DNA from 2 places in the Ornithinimicrobium avium genome. Region 2 is predicted to be linked to the other one. Evidence: predicted binding sites of a transcription regulator. Region 2 holds the regulator's gene; the other holds the start of a gene.

Region 1 (4,409 bases), 140 kb from region 2:
GGCGGGCTTGGGCTGCCCCGCGAAGGTGAAGGCCGCCTGGCGACCCTCGCCCTCGACGTCGACCAGGACGATCTCACCGGCACCCAGATTGCCGAAGAGGATCTTCTCGGAGAGCTGGTCCTCGATCTCGCGCTGGATCGCGCGGCGCAGCGGCCGCGCGCCCAGGACGGGGTCGTAGCCCTTCTTGGCGAGCAGCGCCTTGGCCGCGGGCGTGAGCTCGATGGCCATGTCCTTGTCCTTGAGCCGCTCGTCGAGCCGGGCGACCATCAGGTCCACGATCTGGACGATCTCGTCCTGCGTGAGCTGCGGGAAGACGACGGTCTCGTCCACCCGGTTGAGGAACTCGGGGCGGAAGTGCTGCTTGAGCTCGTCCTCCACCTTGTGCTTCATCCGCTCGTAGTCGCTGCGGCTGTCCGGGCCTGCCGAGAAGCCGAGCGTGACACCCTTGGAGATGTCCCGCGTGCCCAGGTTGGTCGTCATGATGATGACGGTGTTCTTGAAGTCCACGACCCGGCCCTGGGCGTCGGTCAGGCGACCGTCCTCCAGGATCTGCAGCAGGCTGTTGAAGATGTCCGGGTGGGCCTTCTCGATCTCGTCGAAGAGCACCACGGAGAACGGCCGGCGGCGGACCTTCTCGGTCAGCTGGCCGCCCTCCTCGTAGCCGACGTAGCCGGGGGGCGAGCCGAACATCCGGGAGACGGTGTGCTTCTCGGAGTACTCGGACATGTCCAGGGTGATGAGCGAGTCCTCGTCGCCGAAGAGGAACTCCGCCAGGGCCTTGGCCAGCTCGGTCTTGCCGACGCCGGTCGGGCCGGCGAAGATGAACGAGCCGCCCGGACGGCGGGGGTCCTTCAGGCCGGCGCGGGTGCGGCGGATGGCCTGGGACAGCGCGCCGATGGCGTCGTCCATCCCGATGATCCGCTTGTGCAGCTCGTCCTCCATGTTGAGCAGCCGGCTGGACTCCTCCTCGGTCAGCTTGAAGACCGGGATGCCGGTGGCCGCGGCGAGGACCTCGGCGATCAGCTCCTCGTCGACCTCGGCGACGACGTCCAGGTCGCCGTTCTTCCACTCCTTCTCCCGCTCGGTGCGCGCCTGGGTGAGCTTGTGCTCCTCGTCGCGCAGCCGGGCCGCCTTCTCGAAGTCCTGCGCGTCGATCGCGGACTCCTTCTCGCGCTTGGTGTGCGAGATCTTCTCGTCGAACTCGCGCAGGTCCGGCGGCGCGGTCATCCGGCGGATGCGCAGCCGCGCGCCCGCCTCGTCGATCAGGTCGATCGCCTTGTCCGGCAGGAAGCGGTCGTTGATGTAGCGGTCGGCCATGGTGGCCGCCGCCACCAGGGCCGCGTCGGTGATCGAGACGCGGTGGTGCGCCTCGTAGCGGTCGCGCAGCCCCTTGAGGATCTCGATCGCGTGGGCCAGGGTGGGCTCCTGGACCTGGATCGGCTGGAAACGACGCTCCAGCGCGGCGTCCTTCTCGATGTGCTTGCGGTACTCGTCCAGCGTGGTCGCGCCGATCGTCTGCAGCTCGCCGCGGGCCAGCATCGGCTTGAGGATGCTCGCCGCGTCGATGGCGCCCTCGGCGGCACCGGCACCGACGAGGGTGTGGATCTCGTCGATGAACAGGATGATGTCGCCGCGGGTGCGGATCTCCTTGAGGACCTTCTTCAGCCGCTCCTCGAAGTCGCCGCGGTAGCGGCTGCCGGCGACGAGCGCGCCGAGGTCCAGGGTGTAGAGCTGCTTCTCCTTCAGCGTCTCGGGCACCTCGCCGCGGACGATGTCCTGGGCCAGGCCCTCCACGACGGCGGTCTTGCCGACGCCGGGCTCCCCGATCAGCACCGGGTTGTTCTTGGTGCGCCGGGAGAGGATCTGCATGACCCGCTCGATCTCGGCCTGCCTGCCGATGACCGGGTCGAGCTTGCCCTCGCGTGCGGCCTGCGTCAGGTTGCGGCCGAACTGGTCCAGGACCAGCGATCCGGCCTGCTGGCCCTCGGGGCCGCCGCTGGGGCCCACGCCCGCGCTGGCGGTCTCCTTGCCCTGGTAGCCGGAGAGCAGCTGGATGACCTGCTGGCGGACCCGGTTGAGGTCGGCGCCGAGCTTGACCAGCACCTGGGCGGCCACGCCCTCGCCCTCACGGATGAGACCGAGCAGCAGGTGCTCGGTGCCGATGTAGTTGTGCCCCAGCTGCAGGCCCTCGCGCAGGGACAGCTCGAGGACCTTCTTGGCCCGGGGGGTGAAGGGGATGTGTCCGGTCGGGCTCTGCTGGCCCTGGCCGATGATCTCCTGGACCTGCTGGCGCACCGCGTCCAGCGAGATGTCCAGGGACTCCAGGGCCTTGGCCGCCACGCCCTCGCCCTCGTGGATCAGGCCGAGCAGCAGGTGCTCGGTCCCGATGTAGTTGTGGTTGAGCAGCCGCGCCTCTTCCTGCGCGAGCACCACCACCCGCCTGGCGCGGTCGGTGAACCTTTCGAACATCGTCACTCCTTGACTTCGTGGCACGCGGGTCGTTCGAGCTGCACCTGGGTGCCCACGTGCGCGCGGGCGTGCATCCACTCTACGTTGCGTCTGCCTGCCTCAACGTCGCCGAGCGTCGCCTGTGTTCCACGGGTGTGCCGTGTTCGCCCCTGGCATAACGGCTCCGCCTAGGAGATCCCCAGCCCCACCCCCTACCATCGGCGCCCATGCACACCCGCACCCTCACCGTCGCCACCACCGCCGCCGGTCTCGCCCTCGTCCTGGGAGCCTGCACCTCCGGCGGGCCGGAGCCTGCACCCACCTCCGACGAGGCGGCCGTGACCAGTGACGACGGGCTCGAGGGCACCGCCGGCAACCAGGGCTGGATGTGCAACTACGTCAGCCCGACCGCCGTCGAGCTCGCCAACGGCTCGGCCCCGCAGACGACCCGCATGCTGGTCACCGAGGACACCGAGGACAGCTGGGTCTGCGACGTGCTCGTCGGTGGCAAGGGCGAGCAGGAGCCGGTCATCGAGCTGTCGATCCACCTGGGAGAGGGCGCGTGGGCCGACGCACGGGCCCGGGCCGAGGGCGCGGAGGGCGTGGAGCCCGGCCCCGACCACCTCGGCGTCTCCTTCGTCTCCCCGGGCCTGGTCACCGGCCTGACGATGTGCAAGGACCCGCAGTCCGACGACGCCGGCGACAAGATCCCCTACGCGCTGGTCGCCGAGTCCTTCGGGCAGACCGGCGCCGGGGCCACCGAGCATCTCGAGCGGGCGGTCACCGAGACGGCCAAGGCGCTGGACCAGAGCGTCGGCTGCAGCCCCAAGCTGGCCGTCGAGGAGGATGCGGCGCAGACCACCGCGCCCTGAGCCGCTCAGCCGGCCTTCTTGGCCGTGGTCTTGCTGGCCGTCGCCCTCTTCGCCTCGGTCTTCTTCGCAGCGGTCTTCTTCGCAGCGGTCTTCTTCGCAGCGGACTCCTTCGGCGCGGCCTTCTTGGCGGCCGGCTTACTCGGGCGCTCCGAGGCTGGGTCGTCGCCGGACTCGTCGTCGGCCTTCGCCCCGCGACCCTTCTTGGCCCGGTCGACCGAGCGCTGCAGGGCGGCGAGCAGGTCGACGACCTCCCCGGACTCGGCCTCCTCCTCGGCCTCGGGCGCCTCGGTGACGTCGCCGCCCTCGATCTTCCTGGCGACGAGGGCGTCGAGAGCCTCCTTGAAGTCGTCGACGTGGCCCTCGGGCTCGAAGTCGCCGGCCATCGATTCCACGAGCATCTGGGCCATCTGCTTCTCGGCCTTCTTCGGCTCGCTGACCTGGTCGAGGTTGTCGAGCCGGGCGGCGTCGCGCACCTCGTCGGGCCACAGCAGGGTCTGCAGCAGGATCGCGTCGTCCATCACCCGCAGCACCGCCATCGTCATCCGCGTGCGCACCGAGACCGTGACGACCGCGACCCGGTCGGACTCGCGCAGCGCCTCCCTCAGCAGTCCGTAGGCCTTGGCCCCCATGGCGTCCGGCTCGATGAAGTAGGCCTTGTCGTAGAGGATCGGGTCGATCTGGGCCGCCGGGACGAACCTCTCGACCTCGATCTCCTTGCTCGACCGGTTGGGCAGGGAGGCCAGGTCCTCGTCGGTGAGGACCACCGTCCGCCCGTCCTCGGTCTCGTAGGCCTTGGCGATCTCCTTGTAGGGGACCTCCTCACCGTCGGCCTGGGCCACCCGCTTGTAGCGGATCCGGCTGCCGTCGCTGGCGCGCACCTGGTGCAGGCTGATGTCGTGGTTCTCCGTGGCCGAGTAGAGGCGCACGGGCACGTTGACCAGCCCGAAGGAGACCGCACCCTTCCAGATCGCTCGCATTGGTCAAGGATGGACCAATGCGACCCATGCTGGCCACTCCTGGCGACCTGCGCACCGGCCCGCCCGCCGGACCGGCCTGGGTGCACGAGATCAAGTGGGACGGCATCCGGCT
Region 2 (4,409 bases):
GATGCGCAGTTGGGTCCCCGGCCGCTGCTGCCAGTCGGCGAGCGCGCGGTGGCCGGCGTTGGGCTCGGCACGGCGGACGAGGCCGGCGCGCCAGGCGTACCAGGCCCAGACCTGCCCGGGGTCCTCCTCCCAGGCCGACGGCGTGGCCAGCTCGGCGGGGTCGAAGCGCTCCCACAGCCCGACCTGGGCGTCCCGGAAGGTGGGCACCCCCGACTCGGCCGACATCCCTGCGCCGGTGAGCACGCAGACCCGCTGCGCACGGCGGACCAGCTCCAGCGCCCGGCCCGGGACGGGGGCGGCGGGTGGCTGGCTCATGACGCCCATCCTGGCAGGTCGGCCGGCCCGGGCATGATGGTGGCCATGCCAGCTTCTGCAACGGTCGCCGCCGTGGTGTTCGACCTGGACGGCGTGCTCACCGACACCGAGACGATCTGGGACGAGGTCCGACGGGGACTGGCGGCCGACGACGGCGTGCCGTGGCCGAAGGGCGCCACCGAGGCGATGATGGGCATGTCCACGCCGGAGTGGTCGGAGTTCATGGCGACCACGGTCGGGGTGGACGGAGACGCGGAGACGGTGGCGGCCCGGACGGTCGGGGCGATGGCCGCGCGCTACCGCGCGCACCTGCCCACCCTGCCGGGTGCGCAGGCTGCCGTCCGCCGGATGGCCGCGCGCTGGCCGGTGGGCCTGACGTCCTCGTCGCCGCGACGCCTGATCGACACGACGCTGGCCACGCTCGGACTCACCGGGCACGTCCGCGCGTCCGTGTCGACCGAGGAGGTGGCGAGGGGCAAGCCCGCCCCTGACGGCTATCTGCGCACGTGCGAGCTGCTCGGGGTCGCGCCGTCGCGGGCCGTGGCGATCGAGGACTCCTCGAACGGGCTGCGCTCGGCGGCGGCTGCCGGGATGCGGGTGATCGCCGTGCCGCACGAGGCGTTACCGCCCGCGGCGGACGCGCTCGCGCTCGCCGACGTCCGGGTCGGCTCCCTCGACGAGGTCACGGTCGAGCTCGTCGAGAATCTGGGGGCCTAGGCGACCGCGGAGGGTCACGCGCCGTGGTGCAGGTGGTCCTGCGTCCGTCGCGCCGGGACCGTGGGCGCGTGCACGTAGTGCATCGACCCCTTGTGGGGCTCGCGGAAGAAGAGGAAGAACCACGCGAACCACAGGGGCACGAAGACCAGCATCAACGGGCCGAGAAACATCGGGCCGACAGGAACTGCCATGGGCATCATGGACCTCCGTCCACCAGCCACCTCAGCTCTGCACCAGCTCTGCACCGCAGGACCGCGGCGGACATGATCGGTACGTCTACTAGAACGCTGTCCTGCCCCGGACTGTTCCGCCTGGCCGGGCCTGGCCAGGATGCTCGAGCGCGCGTTGACGCTGGGCACTCCGGGAGGGAGCTCCGGACGGGTGCAGGCCTGCCGCAGATCGCGCGGCTTGCGTGCGGCCGCGCTCAGTCGCCGAACGGCCAACCGGCCGGGCGCCACAGCGTCAGGGCGGTCCCCCCGCCCCGGGCCACCGGCCGGGTGCCGGCGCGCAGCGCCACGACCTCGCCGGAGCGGCCGGCGGCGAAGACCCGCGGCGCGCGGCCGACGGCCTCCCGCAGCGAGTGGTTCTCGGCGGTGAGCTCGGCCAGACGGGTGCGCATCGCCTCGACCTGCGTCTCGAGCTCGAGGATGCGCTGGATCCCGGCCAGGCTCACCCCCTCGCCGGAGAGCCGCTGCACCTCGCGCAGGCGGTCGATGTCCCGGGAGGAGTAGCGACGACCTCCCCCGCGCGTGCGCGAGGGCGTGACCAGGCCCAGCCGGTCGTACTGGCGCAGGGTCTGCGCGTGCATGCCGGCCAGCTCGGCCGCCACCGAGATCACGTAGACCGGCGTGTCCCGGTCGGGCCGCGCGATCAAGGACGCGCCCTCGCCATGAGCTCGGCGCGCGGGTCGGTGCTCCCGTCCTCCTCACGGAGGGTCTCGACGGCCTCGCGGGCCTTGTCGGAGAGCCGCTGCGGCACCACGACCTGGACCTTGGCCAGCAGGTCGCCGGTGCCCTTCCTGGCCTTGATGCCACGACCCTTGACCCGCAGCACCCGCCCGGAGGGCGTGCCGGGGGCGATCTTGACCTTGACGGTGCCGCCGTCGAGCGTCGGCACCGGGACGGTCGCGCCCAGCGCCGCCTCCGCGAAGGTGACGGGCAGGTCGAGGGTGAGGTTGTCGCCCTCGCGGCCGAAGACGGGGTGCGGACGGACGGCGACGTGCAGGATGAGGTCGCCGGGCTCGCCGCCCGGGACGGGTGCGGGCTCGCCCTTGCCGCGCAGGCGGATCTTCTGCCCGTCCTTGACGCCGGCCGGGATGCGTGTGGTGATGCGTCCGCCGTCCGGCTTGCTCAGGGTGACGGTCTCGCCGCTCGCCGCGGCGTGGAAGTCGAGCGTCGTGCTCGCCTCCACGTCGTGGCCGCGGGCGCCGCCGCGCGGGCCGTGGCCGCCCCCGGCGAAACCGCCCGGGAAGCCCTGCCCGCCCTGCTGCTGGAAACCTCCGGCGCCGCCGAAGGCGCCGAGCAGGTCCTCGAGGTCGATGCCCCCGGCGTTGCCTCCGGTGCTGAAGCGGACGTTGCGGGCCCCGCCGCCGCCTCCGCCGAACATCTGGGCGAAGACGTCCTCGAAACCGCCGGCCCCGGCCCCGCCGGGTCCTCCGGCGGTGAACCGGGCGCCGCCGCCCATAGCGCGGACGGCGTCGTACTGCTGGCGCTGCTCGGGGTCGGAGAGCACCGCGTAGGCCTCACCGATGTCCTTGAACTTCTTCTCCGCGGCGGTGTCGCCCGGCTTGGCGTCGGGATGCCACTGGCGGGCGAGCTTGCGGTAGGTCTTCTTCAGGGTCTTCTCGTCGACGTCCTTGGGGACGCCGAGGATCGCGTAGAAGTCCTTCTCCATCCAGTCCTGGCTGACCATGGGTCCTCACCTCCTCCTGGGGTGCTGCGTGGTGGTCCGACGGTATGCGGTGGGGCCGGCGGGCGGCCGGCCCCACCGCGTGGCTCGGGGCACGTGCGGAGCGTTCAGGCCGGGTCGGCGACCGCCACGCGAGCGGCGCGCACGACCTTGTCGTTGACGACGAACCCGGGCTGCATCACCTGCACGACCGTCATCTCGGTGGTGCCCTCCGGCAGCTCCACGCCGGGGGCGTCGGCGGGCATGTGCATGAGCGCCTCGTGGACGTTCGGGTCGAAGATCTCGCCGACCGCGCCGACCTGCTTGACGCCGAAGCGTTCCAGGGTCTGCCCGAGCTTGTCGGCGATCGCCGCGAACGGCGTCCCCTCGGCAAGGTCGCCGTGCTCCCGCGCCCAGTGGATGTCGTCCATCACCGGGAGCAGCGCCTCCACGACGCTTGAGGTGGCCCGGTCCCGGTCGCCCTCGCGCTCCCGCTGGGTGCGGTTGCGGAAGTTGACGAACTCGGCCTGCATCCGGCGCATCTCCTCCAGCCGCTCGGCGGCCAGGGCGGTGTCCGGGTGCGGCTCGTCCTCGGGCCCGGCGGGGGGACCGCCGGCGGGGGTGGCCTCCTGCGTGGAGGAACCCTGGGGGGCGTCCGCCGAGGGTTGCTGGCCCTCGGGGCGGCGCACCTGCCCCGTCTCCGGGTCGATGAGCCTGCGGTCCCTGATGACGGGCCCCGACCCGGGGCGCTCCTCGTCGGGAGCGCCCCCGGGCTGGGTGCCGTGGATGTCGGTCACTTGGTCTCCTCGTCGTCGACCACCTCGGCGTCGACCACGTCGTCGTCATTGCCGCCGGCGGCCGCGTTCGGGTCGATGTCCGCCGCGCCGGTGGCGTCGGCGAAACCGGCACCCGCACCGGCGCCCTCGGCGCCCTGCTGGGCGTACATGGCCGAGCCCATCTTCTGGCTCTCGGTGGAGAGAGTCTCCATCTTGGCGTTGATGTCCTCGATCGTGGCGCCGGAGTCAGCCTTGAGCGCGTCCTTGAGGTCGCTCAGCGCGGTGTCGACCGGGCCACGGGCGTCGGCCGGGACCTTGTCGCCGGAGTCGGCGAGGAACTTCTCGGTCGAGTAGACCAGCTGCTCGGCGGTGTTGCGGGTCTCGGTCTCCTCCTTGCGCTTCTTGTCCTCCTCCGCGTGCGCCTCGGCGTCCTTGACCATCCGCTCGATCTCCTCCTTGGGCAGCGCGCTGCCGCCGGAGATCGTCATCGACTGCTCCTTGCCCGTGCCGCGGTCCTTGGCGGACACGTGCACGATGCCGTTGGCGTCGATGTCGAAGGTGACCTCGATCTGCGGCACGCCGCGGGGGGCCGGGGCGATGCCGGTCAGCTCGAAGTTGCCGAGCAGCTTGTTGTGCTGGGCGATCTCGCGCTCACCCTGGTAGACCTGGATGCCCACGGACGGCTGGTTGTCGCTAGCCGTGGTGAAGACCTCG

The links. Region 2 encodes HspR, which represses chaperone genes until heat shock. Its sites were predicted from a motif close to AAGTTGAGTCNNNNNGACTCAACTT; they were not measured.
Region 1: DV701_RS14645 (ATP-dependent Clp protease ATP-binding subunit) is a predicted target of HspR. The motif match lies at 2,551-2,575, and genes of this name have one in related genera.

The regions. Positions count from the first base shown of each region.
Region 1 is NZ_CP031229.1:3,200,603-3,205,011, reverse strand. It holds gene DV701_RS14645 (ATP-dependent Clp protease ATP-binding subunit) at 1-2,469, opposite strand, end outside; gene DV701_RS14640 (hypothetical protein) at 2,676-3,320, shown strand; gene ku (non-homologous end joining protein Ku) at 3,326-4,297, opposite strand; gene DV701_RS14630 (ATP-dependent DNA ligase) at 4,315-4,409, shown strand, end outside.
Region 2 is NZ_CP031229.1:3,065,015-3,069,423, reverse strand. It holds gene DV701_RS13955 (SIR2 family NAD-dependent protein deacylase) at 1-315, opposite strand, end outside; gene DV701_RS13950 (HAD family hydrolase) at 361-1,032, shown strand; gene DV701_RS13945 (hypothetical protein) at 1,047-1,223, opposite strand; gene DV701_RS13940 (heat shock protein transcriptional repressor HspR) at 1,457-1,903, opposite strand; gene DV701_RS13935 (DnaJ C-terminal domain-containing protein) at 1,903-2,943, opposite strand; gene DV701_RS18875 (nucleotide exchange factor GrpE) at 3,048-3,716, opposite strand; gene dnaK (molecular chaperone DnaK) at 3,713-4,409, opposite strand, start outside.